2 regions of the Pseudomonas sp. LBUM1646 genome follow, and region 1 is predicted to be linked to the other one. Evidence: predicted binding sites of a transcription regulator. Region 1 holds the regulator's gene; the other holds the start of a gene.

Region 1 (8,993 bases):
CGGGTGGCAAGCCCGGCGGTGCGCTGGCCAAGGCCATCGATGAACAGCTGGGCGGTCTCGACAGTTTCAAGGACGCCTTCACCAAAGCCGCGCTGACCCGTTTCGGCAGTGGCTGGGCGTGGTTGAGCGTCACGCCGCAAAAGACCCTGATCGTGGAAAGCAGTGGCAACCAGGACAGCCCGCTGATGAACGGCCATACGCCGATCCTCGGCCTGGACGTCTGGGAGCACGCTTATTACCTGCGCTATCAGAATCGTCGTCCGGAATACATCAACGCGTTCTACAACGTGATCAATTGGCCCGAAGTCGCGGCGCGCTATCAGGCTGCGCTGGTTTAAGTCCTCTGTAAAAATAATCCAAGGCTGACTATGGGTACTGAAACACTGGCGATCGGCAGCGGACGAATGTTTCGTTACGCATTGGGATCGCTGTTACTGCTGGCGGGTATGACGTTGTTGGTCGCTCAGGGATTGGCGTGGCTGGACCTGGAGCCAAAGTTGCTGCGCGCCCTGCAAGGCGGGGCGATCTGCGCTTTGGGCACCGCGCTGGGCGCGGTGCCGGTCCTGGTGATTCGGCGCATGCCCCAGGCGCTCAGTGACACCTTGCTCGGTTTTGGAGCCGGAGTGATGCTTGCGGCGACGGCGTTTTCGCTGATCGTCCCGGGCATTGCCGCGGCCGAAACCCTGGGCCTGACGCCTTGGGCGGCCAGTGGCCTGATCAGCTTCGGCATCATGCTCGGTGCATTCGGGCTGTTTCTGGTGGATCGCAAGGTCTCTGCAGCCCGCCCGGAAATGCTCGTCGGCACCTTGGAACGACCGGTCATTCCACCGCGGATCTGGCTGTTCGTGTTCGCCATCATTGCCCACAACATTCCCGAAGGCATGGCAGTCGGGGTTTCGGCCGGTGGCGGCATGCCCGATGCCGACAGCCTGGCCATGGGCATCGCCTTGCAGGATGTGCCGGAAGGACTGGTGATTGCGTTGGTATTGGCCGGCGCGGGGATGTCGCGGGTCAAGGCCTTCCTGATCGGTGCTGCATCAGGGTTGGTGGAGCCGGTCTTCGCGCTGTTGTGTGCGTGGCTGGTAAGCCTGGCGGAATTGCTATTGCCGTTAGGGCTGGCGCTGGCGGCCGGGGCGATGCTGCTGGTGGTGACCCATGAAGTCATCCCCGAGTCGCGGCGTAATGGTCACGACAAGCTGGCCAGCCTGGGATTGTTGATGGGGTTTTGTTTGATGATGGTGATGGATACGGCGCTGGCCTAGCAGGGGAATGCGCTTTTGTAGCAGCTGGCGAAGCCTGCGTTCGGCTGCGCAGCAGTCGTAAATCCGGTATACGCGGCTTGCCTGAAGGACCGCAGTGTCTGATTTTACGACTGCTTCGCAGCCGAACGCAGGCTTCGCCAGCTGCTACACAAGGCTGCGGTGTTACTCGCCTTCGCCGAAGTAGTCGTTGATCAACGCTACCAATGCCTGGAGCGCCTCTTCAGCCTGTTCGCCTTCGGTGCTCAGGTGGATCCTGGTGCCCTTGCCAGCCGCCAACATCATCATGGCCATGATGCTTTTCCCGTCGACCGTGGATTCCGGCGTGCGTCCTACTCTGATCATGCAGTCCTTGAACTCACCGGCAACACCGACGAATTTCGCAGAAGCACGGGCATGCAGGCCCAGTTTGTTGATGATTTCAATTTCCAGAGCAGGCATCGCGTTGTGAATCCTTTAGCTGAGGTCGCGGTGGCGAACCTGGACGTTCTTCAGGGATTGTTGCAGGGCCTGGCCCAGACGTTCGGTCAGGTAGACGGAGCGGTGATGACCGCCGGTACAGCCGATAGCAATGGTGACGTAGGCGCGGTTGCTGGCGGCAAAGCGCGGTAGCCACTTGAACAGGTAATTGTAAATGTCCTGGAACATCTCTTCGACATCCGGCTGTGCCGCCAGATAATCGGCTACTGGTTGATCGAGCCCGGACTGTGCTCGCAGCTCCGGTTTCCAGTAAGGATTGGGCAGGCAGCGCACGTCGAACACCACATCGGCATCCACTGGCATGCCACGCTTGAACCCGAAAGACTCCACCAGGAACGCAGTGCCGGGCTCCGGCTGGTTCAACAGGCGCAGCTTGAGGGTGTCACGCAGCTGGTACAGGTTCAGGTTGGTGGTGTTGATTTTGAGGTCGGCCAGGTCCGCAATCGGCCCCAGCAGTTGGGTCTCGTCGTCGATCGCCTCGGCCAGTGAACGGTTGGCGTTGCTCAGCGGGTGGCGGCGACGGGTTTCCGAGAAACGCTTGAGCAGGGTTTCCTCATCGGCATCCAGATACAGCACATCGCACTGGATATGCCGACTGCGGACTTCTTCAAGCAATTCGGGAAAGCGCGACAAGTGGCTGGGCAGGTTGCGGGCGTCGATAGACACCGCGACCAGTGGCTGTGCCAGCTCGGTATGGATCAGGGCGCGTTCGGCCAGTTCCGGCAGCAAGCCGGCGGGCAGGTTGTCGATGCAGTAGTAGCCGTTGTCCTCAAGGACATTGAGCGCCGTACTTTTACCTGAGCCGGAGCGGCCACTGACGATGATCAAGCGCATGATTACTGACCGTTTTGCTCGCTCAGGACAACCTGATACAAGGCTTCGTTGCTCGGGGCACTACGCAGTTTCTCGCGTACTTCCTTGCGATCAAGCATGCTGGCGATCTGGCGCAGCAACTCCAGGTGCGCATCGGTGGCAGCTTCCGGGACCAGCAAGACGAACAGCAGGTCAACCGGGGCGCCGTCGATGGCGTCAAAATCGATCGGTGCATCAAGGTGCATCAGGGCGCTGATGGGCGAGTTGCAGCCCTTGAGGCGACAATGAGGGATAGCGATGCCGTTGCCAAAACCGGTGGAACCGAGTTTTTCACGGGCAATCAGAGCCTCGAAGACATCTTGCATCTCCAGATCCGGCACTTCCCGGGCGATCAGGTTGGCAATTTGCTCGAGGGCTTTCTTTTTACTGCCGCCCGGCACGTTCACGAGGGAACGGCCGGGGGTCAGGATGTTTTCAAGTCGGATCATGGGTTGGGAGTGTTAACGACCGGTCGCGCCCTGGAGGAGGCTCTGGGTCTTTTCCTTATGCTTTTTGAGTTGTTTATCCAGCTTGTCGGTCAATGCGTCGATCGCCGCGTACATATCGGTGTGCTCCGCGTTGGCGACCACTTCATTGCCGGGAATATGCAGGGTGGCTTCGATTTTCTGCTTCAGCTTTTCGACCGTCATCGTGACCTGCACGTTAGTGATCTTGTCGAAATGCCGCTCTAATCGTTCGAGTTTTTCGCCGATGTAGGCGCGCAGGGGTTCGGTCACTTCCAGTTGGTGTCCACTGATGTTGACTTGCATACAGCTTCTCCTTCGTTGCCAGTGCATAAAGCGGCAGGTAAAGGTACCTGCCACTGGAACGCTGTGCTGTGGCTTACATCAACCGCTTGCGTTCGCTCGAAGGCGCGATCCCCAGGGACTCGCGGTACTTGGCGACGGTGCGGCGAGCCACCTGAATGCCTTGTGCCTCCAGTAAACCAGCGATCTTGCTGTCACTCAACGGCTTTTTCTGATTTTCCGCGGCAACCAGTTTTTTGATGATCGCGCGGATCGCCGTGGACGAGCATTCGCCGCCTTCAGAGGTGCTGACGTGGCTGGAGAAAAAGTATTTCAGCTCATAAATGCCCCGTGGGGTATGCATGAACTTTTGGGTGGTTACCCGTGAAATCGTCGATTCGTGCATGCCAACCGCTTCGGCGATGTCATGCAGGACCAGCGGTTTCATGGCTTCGTCGCCATATTCCAGGAAGCCGCGCTGGTGCTCGACGATCTGGGTGGCCACTTTCATCAGGGTTTCGTTGCGGCTCTGCAGGCTCTTGATGAACCAGCGGGCTTCCTGCAACTGATTGCGCATGAAGGTGTTGTCGGCGCTGGTGTCGGCGCGGCGCACGAAACCGGCGTACTGGGCGTTGACCCGCAGGCGTGGCACCGACTCCTGGTTCAACTCCACCAGCCAGCGCTCGTTGTCCTTGCGCACGATCACATCGGGAACGACGTACTCGGCTTCGCTGGACTCGATCTGCGAACCTGGACGAGGGTTCAGGCTCTGGACCAGCTCGATCACCTGGCGCAGTTCATCTTCCTTGAGCTTCATGCGGCGCATCAGCTGGCTGTAGTCGCGGCTGCCGAGCAGGTCGATGTAATCGGTGACCAGGCGCTTGGCCTCGGCCAGCCAAGGGGTTTTGGCGGACAGTTGGCGCAATTGCAGCAACAGGCATTCGCCCAGGTTTCGAGCGCCGATGCCGGCCGGTTCGAATTGCTGGATGCGGTGCAGGACGGCTTCGATTTCGTCCAGTTCGATGTCCAGTTCCGGATCGAAGGCTTCGAGGATTTCCTCGAGGGTTTCGTCCAGGTAGCCCTGATTGTTGATGCAATCGATCAGGGTCACGGCGATCAGGCGATCGGTGTCGGACATCGGCGCCAGGTTCAGTTGCCAGAGCAGGTGGCTTTGCAGGCTTTCGCCGACCGATGTGCGAGTGGTGAAATCCCATTCGTCGTCATCGTTGCTTGGCAGGCTGCTGGCGCTGGTCTGGTAGACGTCTTCCCAGGCGGTGTCGACGGGCAGCTCGTTGGGAATGCGCTCGTTCCAGTCACCTTCCTCGAGGTTGTCCACCGTCGGGGCGGTTTCCTGGTAGGAGGGTTCTGAAACGTCGGCGTTGGGTTGCTGTTCGGCTTTGTCGGCCAAGGGGTCGGCATTATCGAAGTCGTCGCCTTCTTCCTGGCGTTCGAGCATCGGATTGGACTCCAGGGCCTCCTGGATTTCCTGTTGCAGGTCCAGGGTCGACAATTGGAGCAGGCGGATGGCCTGTTGCAGCTGAGGTGTCATCGTCAGCTGCTGGCCCATTCTCAAGACTAGCGATGGTTTCATGGCAGGGGCTTAACACCTTATTCGCCGGCGCGCATGCGCCATCCACTACAGGGCGCCGGAGCGCCAAACTTAAGCAAATTATATGCCCGAAACCGCAGCGTTTGCCTAGAGCGCTGTAACAATAAAAAAGTATTGATTTTTTATCGATTCGAGCGCTCGGACAACCAGCCAGACACCTTGATGCTTAAAGGCGGAACTCATGGCCCAGATACACTTCCTTGACCAGTTCGTTGGCCAGGATGGTGGCGGAGTCGCCTTCGGCGATCAGCTGGCCATCGTTGACGATGTAGGCGGTTTCGCAGATATCCAGGGTTTCACGGACGTTGTGGTCAGTGATCAGCACGCCAATGCCCTTGGCCTTGAGGTGATGGATGATCTGTTTGATATCGCCTACCGAAATCGGGTCTACACCGGCGAACGGTTCGTCGAGCAGGATGAATTTCGGGTTGGTGGCCAGTGCCCGGGCGATTTCCACGCGGCGGCGTTCACCACCGGACAGGCTCATGCCGAGGTTGTCACGGATGTGGCTGATGTGGAATTCCTGCAGCAGGCTTTCCAGCTCCTTGCGACGATCCGCCTTGTCGAGTTCCTTGCGGGTCTCGAGGATAGCCATGATGTTGTCGGCCACCGACAGTTTGCGGAAGATCGATGCTTCTTGCGGAAGATAGCCGATACCAGCCTTTGCACGGCCGTGCATTGGCTGGTGGCTGACATCCAGGTCGTCGATCAGGACGCGGCCCTGATCGGCCTGTACCAGGCCGACGATCATGTAGAAGCAGGTGGTCTTGCCGGCGCCGTTCGGGCCCAGCAGGCCAACAATCTGGCCGCTGTCGATCGACAGGCTGACGTCACGCACGACCTGGCGGCTCTTATAGCTCTTGGCCAGATGCTGAGCTTTCAGAGTTGCCATTACTGAGCCTTTTTCGCGTCGTTTTTCGGCTTCGGCTGGATCACCATGTCGATGCGCGGACGCGCCTCGGTGACCTTGCTGCCCGTGGCACGGCCGGCGCTCGCCAGTTTCTTGACCGTGTCGTAGACGATTTTCTCGCCCTGGGTGGTGTTGTTGTCCTTGTCGACAACCTTGGCCTTATCGATCAGCACGACGCGGTTTTGCGCGGCGTGGTACTGGATGGTCACGCCCCAGCCCTGAACAGGCTTGGTGTCGCCAGCGGTCTGCAGCTGCTCGAAGTAGGCGAGGTTGCCCACCGAGGTCACTACGTCGATGTCGCCGGTCGGGGTGCGGGTGATGGTCACGGTGTTGCCGGTGACCTTCATCGAGCCCTGAGTAATGATCACGTCACCTTTATAGGTGGCAACGCCATTCTTGTCGTCCAGTTGGGCATCGTCGGCCTGAATGCGGATAGGCTGCTCTTGATCGTTCGGCAGAGCCCAGGCGCTCACGCTTCCCAGTGCTGCGCCCAGACTGAGCAAAATAGGGAGGGTTTTAACGAGCCTCATACTGTCCTCTTACGTTCGATAGCAGGTGTATCCTGCTTTCTTTCAAATACGCTTTCATTCCGTTGCCAGTCGACACACCGCCAGCGCCGTCGATTCTAACGGGTTGATCGGTCTGCGCATATTGCTGCTGCGGGAACACTGTCATACGGGTGCTGGTAACAATCAATTCGCGGTTCTGTTCATCGGTGCGTGCGATACGTACCGAGTCGATCAGTTCTACTTGGGTGCCATCCGCATTCACTTCACCGCGCAAGCTCGTGACATGCCACGGGAACTCGGTGCCGCGGTACATGTTCAGGTCGGGGTTGGTCAGCAACGACACGTCGGTCGCCTTGAGGTGCTCGACCTTGTCGGACGTCAAATCGTACTGCAAGCCGCCGTCGGGCAGGTACTGCACGCTGTGGGCGTTGAGGGCGTAATAGTCGATCGCGCTTTCATCGACCTTGACGACTGGCTTGTCGAGGAAGCGTTCCGGGCTGATGTTCCAGTAGCCGACCGCCGCGAATATCGCAGCGATGCAACCGAACAGCAGGAATCTGCGAAACTTTTTGCTCAGAATAAACATAAATGGCTCACAAGTACGCGGCGTTGGCCGCATCTAGACGGCCCTGGGCGCGCAGGATCAGTTCGCAGAATTCGCGGGCGGCACCTTCGCCGCCACGGGCCTGGGTGACACCGTGGGCGTGTTCGCGCACGAAGCTGGCGGCATTGGCCACCGCCATGCCCAGGCCGACGCGGCGAATCACCGGCAGGTCTGGCAGGTCGTCACCGAGGTAGGCGACCTGTTCATAGCTTAGGTTGAGTTGGGCTAGAAGCTCGTCGAGCACCACCAGTTTGTCTTCGCGACCCTGATACAGGTGTGGAATGCCGAGGTTTTTCGCTCGACGTTCGACCACTGGGGTCTTGCGGCCGCTGATGATAGCGGTCTGCACGCCGGCTGCCATCAACATCTTGATGCCTTGGCCGTCGAGGGTGCTGAAAGTCTTGAATTCGCTGCCGTCTTCCAGGAAGTACAAGCGTCCGTCGGTGAGGACACCGTCGACGTCAAAGACGGCCAGTTTGATGTTCTTGCCGCGTTGCAACAGGTCGTTGCTCATCACATTACTCCTGCACGCAGCAGGTCGGACAGGTTGAAGGCGCCAACCGGGCGGTCTTCCTTGTCGACGACTACCAGTGCGTTGATTCGATGGTCTTCCATGATTTTCAGGGCCTCGGCTGCCAGCATATCGGCACGGGCGGTCTTGCCATGAATAGTCATGACCTCATCAATGGTCGTGTGGTGGATGTCGATGGTGCGGTCCAGCGTGCGGCGCAAGTCGCCGTCAGTGAAAATCCCGGCCAGTTTGCCGTCGGGCTCCACGATCGCCGTCATGCCCAGGCCCTTGCGGGTCATTTCCATCAAGGCGTCCTTGAGCAGCGTGCCGCGTTGCACCAAGGGGAGTTCTGCGCCGGCGTGCATGACGGTTTCCACTTTCAGCAGCAGACGGCGGCCAAGCGCACCGCCTGGGTGGGAAAAGGCGAAGTCTTCAGCCGTAAAGCCGCGCGCTTCCAGCAGCGCAACAGCCAGGGCGTCGCCCATGACCAATGCTGCAGTGGTGGAGGAGGTCGGCGCCAGGTTCAGCGGGCAGGCTTCATGCTCCACATGAACGTTCAGGTTGATCTCGGCCGCCTTGGCCAGCGCCGAGTCAGGGTTGCCGGTCATGCTGATCAACTGGATACCCTGACGCTTGATCAGCGGCAACAGGGTGACGATTTCATTGGTGGAGCCGGAGTTCGACAGCGCCAGGATGATGTCGTCGCGGGTGATCATGCCCATGTCGCCGTGACTGGCTTCGGCCGGGTGCACGAAGAACGCCGTGGTGCCGGTGCTGGCCAGGGTGGCGGCAATTTTGTTGCCGATGTGCCCGGATTTGCCCATGCCGAGCACGACCACGCGGCCTTTGCTGGCCAGAATCATCTCGCAAGCGCGTACGAAATCCGCGTCGATATGGGGCAGCAAGCCTTGTACGGCTTCCACTTCGAGACGGATGGTGCGTTGTGCCGATTGAATCAGGTCGCTGGATTGGCTCATGTCAGAATCGTATAGCCCGATGAAAAGGCGGCGATTATAGCGGTAATGATCGAAACCCTCACGCTAGTTCGTCGTGCTTTGTAAATAGCTGTTACCGAATCCCTCCAAATCAGTGTATTTGCCTGTCGTGTTGCTGAACATGCCCCGGCTTGGGCCTTGGGCGCTGAGCTGTTGCAGTGATATAGTTCGCCGCCAGTTCGGCCTGCCCGGGGAGGTATGTGCTTTCGACAGAAAGCCAGGCGTCCGAGTGAGAGGCTGCATCGCAAGGAGTTTAGATGAGTGCCGATAACGCCTACGCGGTCGAGCTGAAGGGACTGACCTTCAAGCGCGGTACGCGCAGCATTTTCAATAACGTCGATATCCGTATCCCACGCGGCAAGGTCACCGGCATCATGGGGCCTTCCGGGTGTGGCAAGACCACCCTGTTACGGCTGATGGGCGCACAGTTGCGACCTTCCGGCGGTGAAGTCTGGGTCAATGGTCAGAACCTGCCCACGTTATCTCGCAGCGACCTGTTCGATGCGCGCAAGCACATG
Region 2 (8,993 bases), 1.3 Mb from region 1:
TTCATCGCTTTGAGGAATGGCCAGGTGATAGACCATCTCGGGGTTCTTGCGGCGAATGGCTTCGCGCAATTGCAGAGCCGCCCGGTAGACCGGTTGACCTGTTTCGCCCAGGGCAGTGAATGACCCGCTCTTACCGCTGCGTAATAGTGCCCCGCGCATCCAAACTCCATATGATCCGTTGCGCAAAATGACAGACAAACCTGTCTGTACTTGCTCCTGCATTAAGCTGGCGACCTTAATGTCATTATGATGTCGCCGTCAATCAGCCGATGGTCCAAAACCGTTTGAGACTAGTACAGAAATCCACGTACTGCTTCAGTCCTCTCCCTGTTTGTTGAGGGAGGCCTGGACCTGTGTATTTTTTAATCTTGCTGAATCGTTTCATCAGCGCTATAAAAAATACACAATTCCAAGAAAGGCTTTCCCCATGACTCCGCTCAAACTCGCCATCACCCTTGGCGCACTGTCCGCTGCCTCCCACGCCATGGCTTGGGATTACGTCTTGCTCGACACTGACAAAGCCGCCCAGAACTGGCAAATCACCAGCCAGCAACTGGGAGTGAAAACCGATAAACCCTTCTCCGTGACCCTGCGCACCTTGCATGGCGGTCGGCAGGAAGGCGTGAGCATTGTCGACATCGATAACGGCACGCTGAAACTCTCGGTGGTGCCGACGCGCGGGATGAACGTCCTGCAAGCGTCTGTAGGCAATGTGCGCATGGGCTGGGATTCGCCGGTCAAGGACGTGGTCAATCCGTCCTTTATAGAGCTCAATGGCCGTGGCGGCCTGGGCTGGCTCGAAGGCTTCAACGAACTGGTCGCCCGCTGCGGCTACGAATGGGTCGGCCACCCCGGCATGGACAACGGCGAACTGCTGACCCTCCACGGCCGCGCCGCGAACATCCCGGCCAGCAAAGTCACCCTGCATATCGATGAAAAACCGCCGTACGCCATCAGCCTGCGCGGCGAGTTGAAGGAGCAGGCGTTCAAGAAAGTCGATTTCTCGGTGCAGACCGAGCTGGTCACCGAGCCCGGCAGCGTCGCGTTTGCCCTCAACGACACCTTGACCAACAACGGCGACTATCCGAAGGAATACCAAGCGCTCTACCACAGCAACTTCAGCACCCCATTCCTGGAACAAGGCGCCCGGTTTGCCGCGCCGGTGAAACAGGTTTCGCCATTCAACGACAAGGCCAAAGGCGATTTGCCAGACTGGCAGACCTACCGTGCGCCGACCAAGGATTACGACGAGACCGTCTACAACGTCGTGCCGTATGGCGATGCCAAGGGCGATACGCTGACTGTGCTGCATAACAAGGCGGGCAGCCTCGGGGTTTCGGTGGGGTTCAACACCCAGCAGTTGCCGGTGTTTTCGTTGTGGAAAAACACCGATACCCAAGGTCAGGGTTATGTCACCGGGCTGGAACCGGGGACGAGTTTTTCCTACAACCGTCGGTATCAACGGCCACTTGGTTTGGTGCCGACGATTGGGGTGAAAGAGCAGAAGCAATTCCAGATTCGCTATAGCTTGTTGGCGGATAAGGGGGCGGTGGATAAGGCGTTGACGCGGGTGAATGAGATTCAAGGTGGACGGGCGACTGAGGTGAGGTCGGTGCCGTTGGTGGATTTGAGCAAGGAGTAAAGCCATCAGTTGGCAGTCGGCCGATATTGCAACGCTTCCGCCAAGTGTTCGCGGGTAATGGAATCTGCCTGTTCAAGGTCTGCCAACGTGCGGGCGACCTTGAGCAGACGGTGCGCTGCTCTCAGCGATAAGGTCAGTCGTTCGCAAGCGGATTCCAGCCAGGTTTCGTCGGCTGTGGATAACTTGCAATATCTACGCAGGCCCGGCAGATCAAGGAAGGCATTGGCGCAGCCTTGGCGTTTGTGTTGCCGCTCCCGTGCATCGGCGACCAGTGCGGCAGCTGTGGCGGTGTCATCACCGGGTTTGGGTAAAGGATTCAATGCCGTGGCTTCTCGGGCGACGGTCAGGTGCAGGTCGATGCGGTCCAGCAGCGGCCCGGAGAGTTTGTTGCGGTAGCGCTGGACCATGTCTGGCGTGCAACTGCACTTGCCGCTGGGTTCGCCAAGATATCCACAGGGGCAGGGGTTCATCGCGGCGACCAGTTGGAAGCGTGCCGGGAAGCGCACGCGGTCTTTGGCGCGGGAGATCACGATGTGACCGGATTCCAGTGGCTCCCTCAAAACCTCCAACACCTTTCGATCGAATTCCGGAAGTTCGTCGAGGAACAGCACGCCATGATGGGCGAGGGTGATTTCGCCGGGTTGCGGCTTCGAACCACCGCCCACCAACGCCGGGCCCGAGGCTGAGTGATGGGGCTGGCGGAAGGGTCTTTGCGGCCAGTGGCTCAAGGGCACGCAACTGGTGACGGATTGAATGGCAGCGACTTCCAGCGCCTCGTTTTCGGCCAAGGGAGGAAGCAAGCCTGGCAAACGACTCGCCAACAGCGTTTTCCCAGTCCCCGGCGGCCCGCTAAACAGCAAGTTGTGAGCCCCAGCCGCCGCAATCAGCAATGCGCGCTTGGCCGAGATTTGCCCCTGCACCTCATTCAAGTCCGGATAGGGTTTGCTGGCGTAGAGCAAGCCATTGGAAACGTAGGGTTCAACCGGCGTATGTCCATTGAAGTGCGCAACGGCTTCCAGCAGGTGATCCACGGCAAACACCTTCAACCCGGATGCTAGGCACGCCTCCTCGGCATTCGCCTGCGGCACCATCAACGAACGCCCGGCCTTGCGTGCAGCCAGCGCAGCCGGTAACACACCTCTCACGGCACGTACCGCGCCGGACAACGCCAACTCTCCCAGGCATTCAATGTCATCCAGCGTCAACGTCGGTACCTGCACGCTGGCGGACAGAATCCCCAAGGCAATTGCCAGATCAAACCGTCCGCCATCCTTCGGTAAGTCCGCAGGCGCGAGATTCAGCGTGATGCGCCGCGCCGGGAATTGCAGACCCGAGTTGATGATCGCGCTGCGTACCCGATCCTTGCTTTCCTTTACCGCCGCTTCGGGTAAACCAACCATCGTCAATGACGGCAGACCGTTGGCCAGATGGACTTCTACGGTAACGGCGGGCGCATCGACACCAATCTGAGCGCGGCTATGGACGATGGAGAGGGACATGGTCGTTCCTTGAGCTTTACGGGAACCGCTTCCTGCGGTTTTTTGAAGGGTAGTCGGGGGCGCGTGATGGCGCAGGTGCCAAATCTTCGCAGGATGTTGCGAGTGTCTTTCTGATGGGTGAAGCGTAAGGGAGTAGGGATTTGCGACGTAATCAGTCGCGGGATGAGGTTGTTGTAGGACGTTGCCTGGATTAATGAAGGACTCCGGCGAAAGGGTGTGAGCGATCTTGTCTGGCTGGCAGGGCTGCTTATGATCGTCATTTGATCGCTGCCTTCGGAAGGAAAAATGAACAGTAATGGAATGCGGCCGATTCATCCCGGCGAAATCCTCAAGGAGGAGTTTCTTGAGCCGTTAGGCATTTCAGAATCAGCGTTCGCCCATTCGTTGGACGAGTGTTTGGAAACGGTAAACGAAATCGTCATGTACCAGCGTTGTGTCAGTGCCGATCTAGCGGGCAAGTTATCTCGCTGCCTGAATACCACGCCCGAGTTCTGGCTGAACCTGCAAGCGACTTACGATTTGCGGGAAGCCGAAATCGAACGTGGTAGGACTTTAAATACTTAAAGCGATTGCAATATCCGCGAAGCACGCTTCCACCACGATGCATTGACCACAGTCTGCGACCGTTCACTATCCGCCAGCATCTGCGGAACATCCTGCAACCGAATCCACGGTTGGTTATTCCAGTGCAGCAAACTCAACGACATCTCGGGCCAGTTCAGCAGGCTCAGCATCGGGCGTTCGGTTGAGGTGGGGTGTTGCGCGTCTCTCAGGGCTGGCACTACGTCGTGGGTCAGCCATTCGCGCAGGCCTCGGTATTCGGGGCAGTAGTGGTAGACGAGCAGGGCGTAGACGCCGGATTCGCTGATCAGCAGGGTGTTTTCGATAGTGCCGTGGATGACGACTTGCGCGGTTTGATGTTGATCGGGGTCGAGTTTTCGGACAGCGCGTTCGTCGAGGAAAAGGCGAAGCAGACGACCCAGGTCTCGGGCGCTGAACCAAGTCTGGTTTTCGATCAAAAGCGCGTGAAGGTGGAGTTTGTGGCGGGTGAAGACGTGGGGGATTAGATAGTTTTCATTCATGGTGCAGCTCCCGGATGCGAATTAAGGAAACTGCCTCTGATCGTCGCCAAACGAAAAGGGTGGCAGCTATGCGCGGGTTGGCGAACCGGTGCATCCGGAAACCGGCAGACCCGAAGGTCTCCCACGCACAGCCGCCATAATTCGAGATGGGAATAATTCCCTGATTCGAACGTGGTCGCGATGCGTTTAGATGCTATCCAGGTCGCCAAACCCAGTGCTGAATATTCAGCTGGGATGAGCTTAGGAACCTGGGCTTCGCGGCGCTATCGGACGGCGGTGTGATCTTTGTAGGACATTGCCGAGATGGTGGCGGGGCGGAGGATGAATGATCGTTCCCACGCTCTGCGTGGGCATGCATCCCGTGACGCTCTGCGTCACATCCCAAAGCGGAACGCGGAGCGTCCCTGGCGGCATTCCCACGCAGAGCGTGGGAACGATCATTCAGTTACTCGGATTCGGCAGGCGGATTGAGCTTCGCTTCAAGCTCCGCCACCTTCGATTCAAGACTCTCCAGCCGTGCCCGGGTCCGCGCCAGCACAACCATCTGACTATCAAACTCTTCCCGGCTCACCAGATCCAGCTTGCTGAAGCCGCTCTGCAACAAAGCCTTGAACTGGCTTTCGATTTCGCTTTTCGGCAGCGGGTTTTCGCCGCTGAAGAGGCGGGAGGCGGTGCCGCTCAGGGCGTCGAGGAAGTCTTTGGGTGCGAGCATGGGGAAAGTCCTGGAAACAATGGCGGGCAGTGTATCACGCAGTGTCTATAGTCAATCCCGCAGGCAGGGATGCACGCTTTTCGCGCAGGCGGACGGACGGCAACGCACTGTTGTTGTGCGTAACGGCGCCAGCATGTGTGGGAAGTGGCTTGCAGCAGCGGCCAAAGGGTTGAATTCAGTGGGTTTTGGCGAGATGGCAAGCTTTCTGCTTAGTCACCCTTGACCCATGCACTGATGCAGTCGCTGTGACGAATGCAGTGCGCCACGTGAAACGGGGAAGTTTCGCACGGAGTGGTTAGCTGGCGTCGGACGGGCAGGTTGGGCCGACGATGCGTTACAAAGCCAGGCACTGCGCTTAGACTTGAGACGGGTTTGTTTTCCTGGGGCAAGTCCACCAATTCGGGAGAGAGTTTTCATGAAGCTAGTCACTGCCATCATCAAGCCGTTCAAACTGGACGATGTACGCGAGTCGTTGTCCGAGATCGGCGTGCAGGGCATTACCGTTACTGAGGTCAAAGGCTTCGGTCGGCAGAAGGGTCACACCGAGCTGTATCGCGGCGCGGAGTACGTGGTCGATTTTCTGCCCAAGGTGAAGATTGATGTCGCCATTGACGACAAGGATCTTGACCGGGTTATCGAGGCGATAACCAAGGCAGCCAACACCGGCAAGATCGGTGACGGCAAGATCTTCGTGGTCAATCTGGAACAGGCGATTCGCATCCGTACCGGCGAAACCGATACCGACGCAATCTAAGCCGCCACAAACCCAACGCCCCAGGAGAAAACAATATGACTCTGCGTAAATTCGCAGGGCTAGGAGCCCTGTTGTCCCTCGTAATGCCCAGCCTGGCTATGGCGGCAGACGAAGTGGCGGCCCCAGTCCTCAATTCCGGCGACACCGCCTGGATGTTGACCTCGACAGCCCTCGTGCTGTTCATGACCATTCCGGGCCTTGCGCTGTTCTACGGCGGCATGGTTCGTTCCAAAAACATTCTTTCCGTGATGATGCAGTGCTTCGCCATTACCGGTCTGATCAGCATCCTGTGGGTCATTTATGGCTACAGCGTTGCGTTCGACACCACCGGTATGGAACAGGGCGTCGTCAACTTCAACTCGTTCTTCGGCGGCATGGGCAAGGCGTTCCTCGCCGGCATCACGCCAGCCAGCATCACCGGTCCGGCGGCGTTGTTTCCTGAAGCGGTGTTCGTGACCTTCCAGATGACCTTCGCCATCATCACCCCGGCGCTGATCGTCGGTGCCTTCGCCGAGCGGATGAAGTTCTCCGCGATGCTGATCTTCATGGGCATCTGGTTCACCCTGGTTTACGCACCGATTGCGCACATGGTCTGGTCCGGTAACGGCGGCCTGTTGTGGGACTGGGGCGTGCTCGACTTCGCTGGCGGCACCGTGGTGCACATCAACGCCGGTGTGGCCGGTCTGATCTGCTGCCTGGTACTGGGCAAGCGCAAAGGCTTTCCGACCACCCCGATGGCACCGCATAACCTCGGTTACACCCTGATGGGCGCGGCCATGTTGTGGGTCGGTTGGTTCGGCTTCAACGCCGGTTCCGCCGCTGCGGCCAACGGCACCGCCGGTATGGCAATGCTGGTGACCCAGATCGCAACCGCCGCCGCTGCACTGGGCTGGATGTTCGCGGAGTGGATCACCCACGGCAAACCAAGTGCACTGGGTATCGCTTCGGGTGTGGTCGCCGGTCTGGTGGCAATCACCCCGGCCGCTGGCACCGTGGGCCCGATGGGCGCGCTGGTCATCGGCCTGGCGGCTGGCGTGGTGTGCTTCTTCTGCGCCACCACCCTGAAACGCAAACTCGGCTATGACGACTCCCTGGACGCCTTCGGTGTGCACGGTATCGGCGGTATCCTCGGCGCGATCCTGACCGGTGTGTTCGCTGCACCGTCCCTGGGTGGCTTCGGCACCGTCACCGACATCGCCGCACAAGTCTGGATTCAAACCAAAGGCGTGGGCTTCACGGTGATCTACACCGCGATCGTCACCTTCATCATTCTCAAGGTCCTGGACGCTGTCATGGGTCTGCGTGTCACCGAGGAAGAAGAAGCGGTCGGCCTCGATCTGGCACAACACAACGAACGCGGCTACAACTTGTAAGACACGCAGAAAAAAACTTGCCCGGCTTGCCGGGCATTTTTTTGTCCGTGATTTGTCATTTAAGAGGTAGCTGAAAGGTTTTTTCCTACGGCTTATGTCGTGTTTACGGCGAGCGTTTTTCTGGGGCGAAAAACTTACAGCAATGCAGGAATATTAGGGCCTTTGTTTTTTCCCAGAGCGCGCTAGAATGCGCCCCGAACGTGCGGAGAACTGTATGTGGCAACAGACTCTGATTACCCTGCGGGCAAGGCCCCGGGGCTTTCATCTGGTAACGGACGAGTTACTCGCCGGCCTGCCTGAACTCAAGGCGTGCCGGGTCGGTCTGTTGCATTTGTGGCTGCAGCATACCTCGGCGTCGTTGACCATCAACGAAAACGCCGATCCGGCGGTACGTCGCGACTTCGAACGATTTTTCAATCGTCTGATCCCACAAGGAACAGACGGCTATGAGCATAACGACGAAGGCCTGGACGACCTCCCGGCGCACTTCAAGGCCAGCGTGCTTGGCTGTCAGCTCAGTTTGCCGATTTCGGCAGGCCGACTGGCGTTGGGGACCTGGCAAGGCGTTTATCTGGGCGAGCACCGTGATTTTGGCGGTGCCCGTAAAGTCCTCGCCACCGTGCACGGTGAAGGGGCATAAACCACTGATTACCAGCGGTTGTAGAATTTTTTCCGGCGGCCTTCGACAGATGGCGAAGCTGGGCTATAACTAATCTGCTTTTCGCAAGTCATGAGGTAGAACATGAGCGACGATGATCTGGAAAACGACGACCTCGAAGTAGGCGACGAAGACGAGGCCGAAGAAGGCCTGGAGGCAGCAGCGGAAGACGTTGCTGACGACGACGGCGGTGAAACGCCGGCTCCGACCGCCAAAGGCAAGGCCAAGGCTGCTGTGTCAGTCGATGAGCTGCCGAGCGTCGAAGCCAAAAACAAGGAGCGCGACGCCCTGGCCAAGGCCATGGAAGAGTTCCTGGCCAAAGGTGGCAAGGTGCAGGAAGTGGAGGCCAATGTGGTCGCCGATCCGCCCAAGAAACCTGACAACAAGTACGGCAGCCGGCCTATCTAAGCGCCTGCTACTGTCTTGCTTGCTGAAAAAGCCCGCCGTCGCTGCGGGCTTTTTCATGGGTGCAACAAAATCAAAAGATCGCAGCCTTCGGCAGCTCCTACAGGTGTACGCCATGCAATGTAGGAGCTGCCGAAGGCTGCGATCTTTTCAAAAGCACCGCAAAACTAAACTGAATTCCAGCGCGCGAGCAACGCCGGCAAATCGGTCAGGCTGCGAATCTCCGCATCCGGCAAGCGATCCGCTTCCCAGGCCTTGCCCGTCGGGTTAAACCAGATCGCGCGCAACCCTGCCTGTTGGGCGCCAGCAATGTCATCGCCTGGATGATCGCCAATGTGCACCGCCGTCTCGGCTGTCGCACCACCACGCTGCAACGCCTCATGAAACAGCCGCGCATCAGGCTTGGCGATGCCAATGTCTTCGGCGCACAGTGCAAACTTGAAGTAATCCGCCAACCCCAGGCGACGCACGTCGGCGTTGCCATTGGTGACCACGCCGAGGGCGTAATGGTTGGCCAGGGTCTCCAGGGTCGGCTGCACTTCCGGGAAGATTTGCAGTTGATGCCGGGCGTGCAAAAACACTTCGAAGCTTTGATCTGCCAAGTCCGAAGCCTGTTCGTGATCGTAACCAGCATCTTCCAGCGCATGAAAAAGAACCCGCCGCCGCAGGGCGCTAATGCGGTGCTTCAGGGCGGGTTCGTTGCTCAATACCCGCTCACGAATGGTCCACAAATGCTCCACCGGCACCGCGCCCAGCTTCGGCGCGTGTTCGGTCAGCCATTCACGCAACATGGCTTCGGCGCTGACGATCACCGGGGCGGTGTCCCACAGGGTGTCGTCGAGGTCGAAGGTGATCAACTGGATTCTCA

What was found. Region 1 encodes sigma-54, which starts transcription at its own class of promoters, with help from an activator protein. Its sites were predicted from a motif close to ANTGGCATNNANNTTGCTNT; they were not measured.
Region 2: a site for sigma-54 is predicted at 5,128-5,147, ahead of glnK (P-II family nitrogen regulator). Genes of this name have one in related genera too.

What each region holds. Positions count from the first base shown of each region.
Region 1 covers NZ_CP166810.1:1,060,497-1,069,489, forward strand. The annotation lists gene ACA071_RS04540 (superoxide dismutase) at 1-338, shown strand, start outside; gene ACA071_RS04545 (ZIP family metal transporter) at 369-1,262, shown strand; gene ACA071_RS04550 (HPr family phosphocarrier protein) at 1,425-1,700, opposite strand; gene rapZ (RNase adapter RapZ) at 1,716-2,573, opposite strand; gene ptsN (PTS IIA-like nitrogen regulatory protein PtsN) at 2,576-3,040, opposite strand; gene hpf (ribosome hibernation-promoting factor, HPF/YfiA family) at 3,053-3,361, opposite strand; gene ACA071_RS04570 (RNA polymerase factor sigma-54) at 3,435-4,928, opposite strand; gene lptB (LPS export ABC transporter ATP-binding protein) at 5,113-5,838, opposite strand; gene lptA (lipopolysaccharide transport periplasmic protein LptA) at 5,838-6,386, opposite strand; gene lptC (LPS export ABC transporter periplasmic protein LptC) at 6,373-6,945, opposite strand; gene ACA071_RS04590 (KdsC family phosphatase) at 6,959-7,483, opposite strand; gene ACA071_RS04595 (KpsF/GutQ family sugar-phosphate isomerase) at 7,483-8,457, opposite strand; gene ACA071_RS04600 (ATP-binding cassette domain-containing protein) at 8,733-8,993, shown strand, end outside.
Region 2 covers NZ_CP166810.1:6,692,214-6,701,206, reverse strand. The annotation lists gene ACA071_RS30640 (SrfA family protein) at 1-159, opposite strand, end outside; gene ACA071_RS30635 (aldose 1-epimerase family protein) at 428-1,642, shown strand; gene ACA071_RS30630 (YifB family Mg chelatase-like AAA ATPase) at 1,648-3,141, opposite strand; gene ACA071_RS30625 (HigA family addiction module antitoxin) at 3,427-3,705, shown strand; gene ACA071_RS30620 (BRO-N domain-containing protein) at 3,702-4,223, opposite strand; gene ACA071_RS30615 (accessory factor UbiK family protein) at 4,669-4,935, opposite strand; gene glnK (P-II family nitrogen regulator) at 5,351-5,689, shown strand; gene ACA071_RS30605 (ammonium transporter) at 5,725-7,062, shown strand; gene ACA071_RS30600 (secondary thiamine-phosphate synthase enzyme YjbQ) at 7,277-7,702, shown strand; gene sutA (dormancy-specific transcriptional regulator SutA) at 7,805-8,128, shown strand; gene ACA071_RS30590 (HAD family hydrolase) at 8,293-8,993, opposite strand, start outside; gene xerC (tyrosine recombinase XerC) at 8,991-8,993, opposite strand, start outside.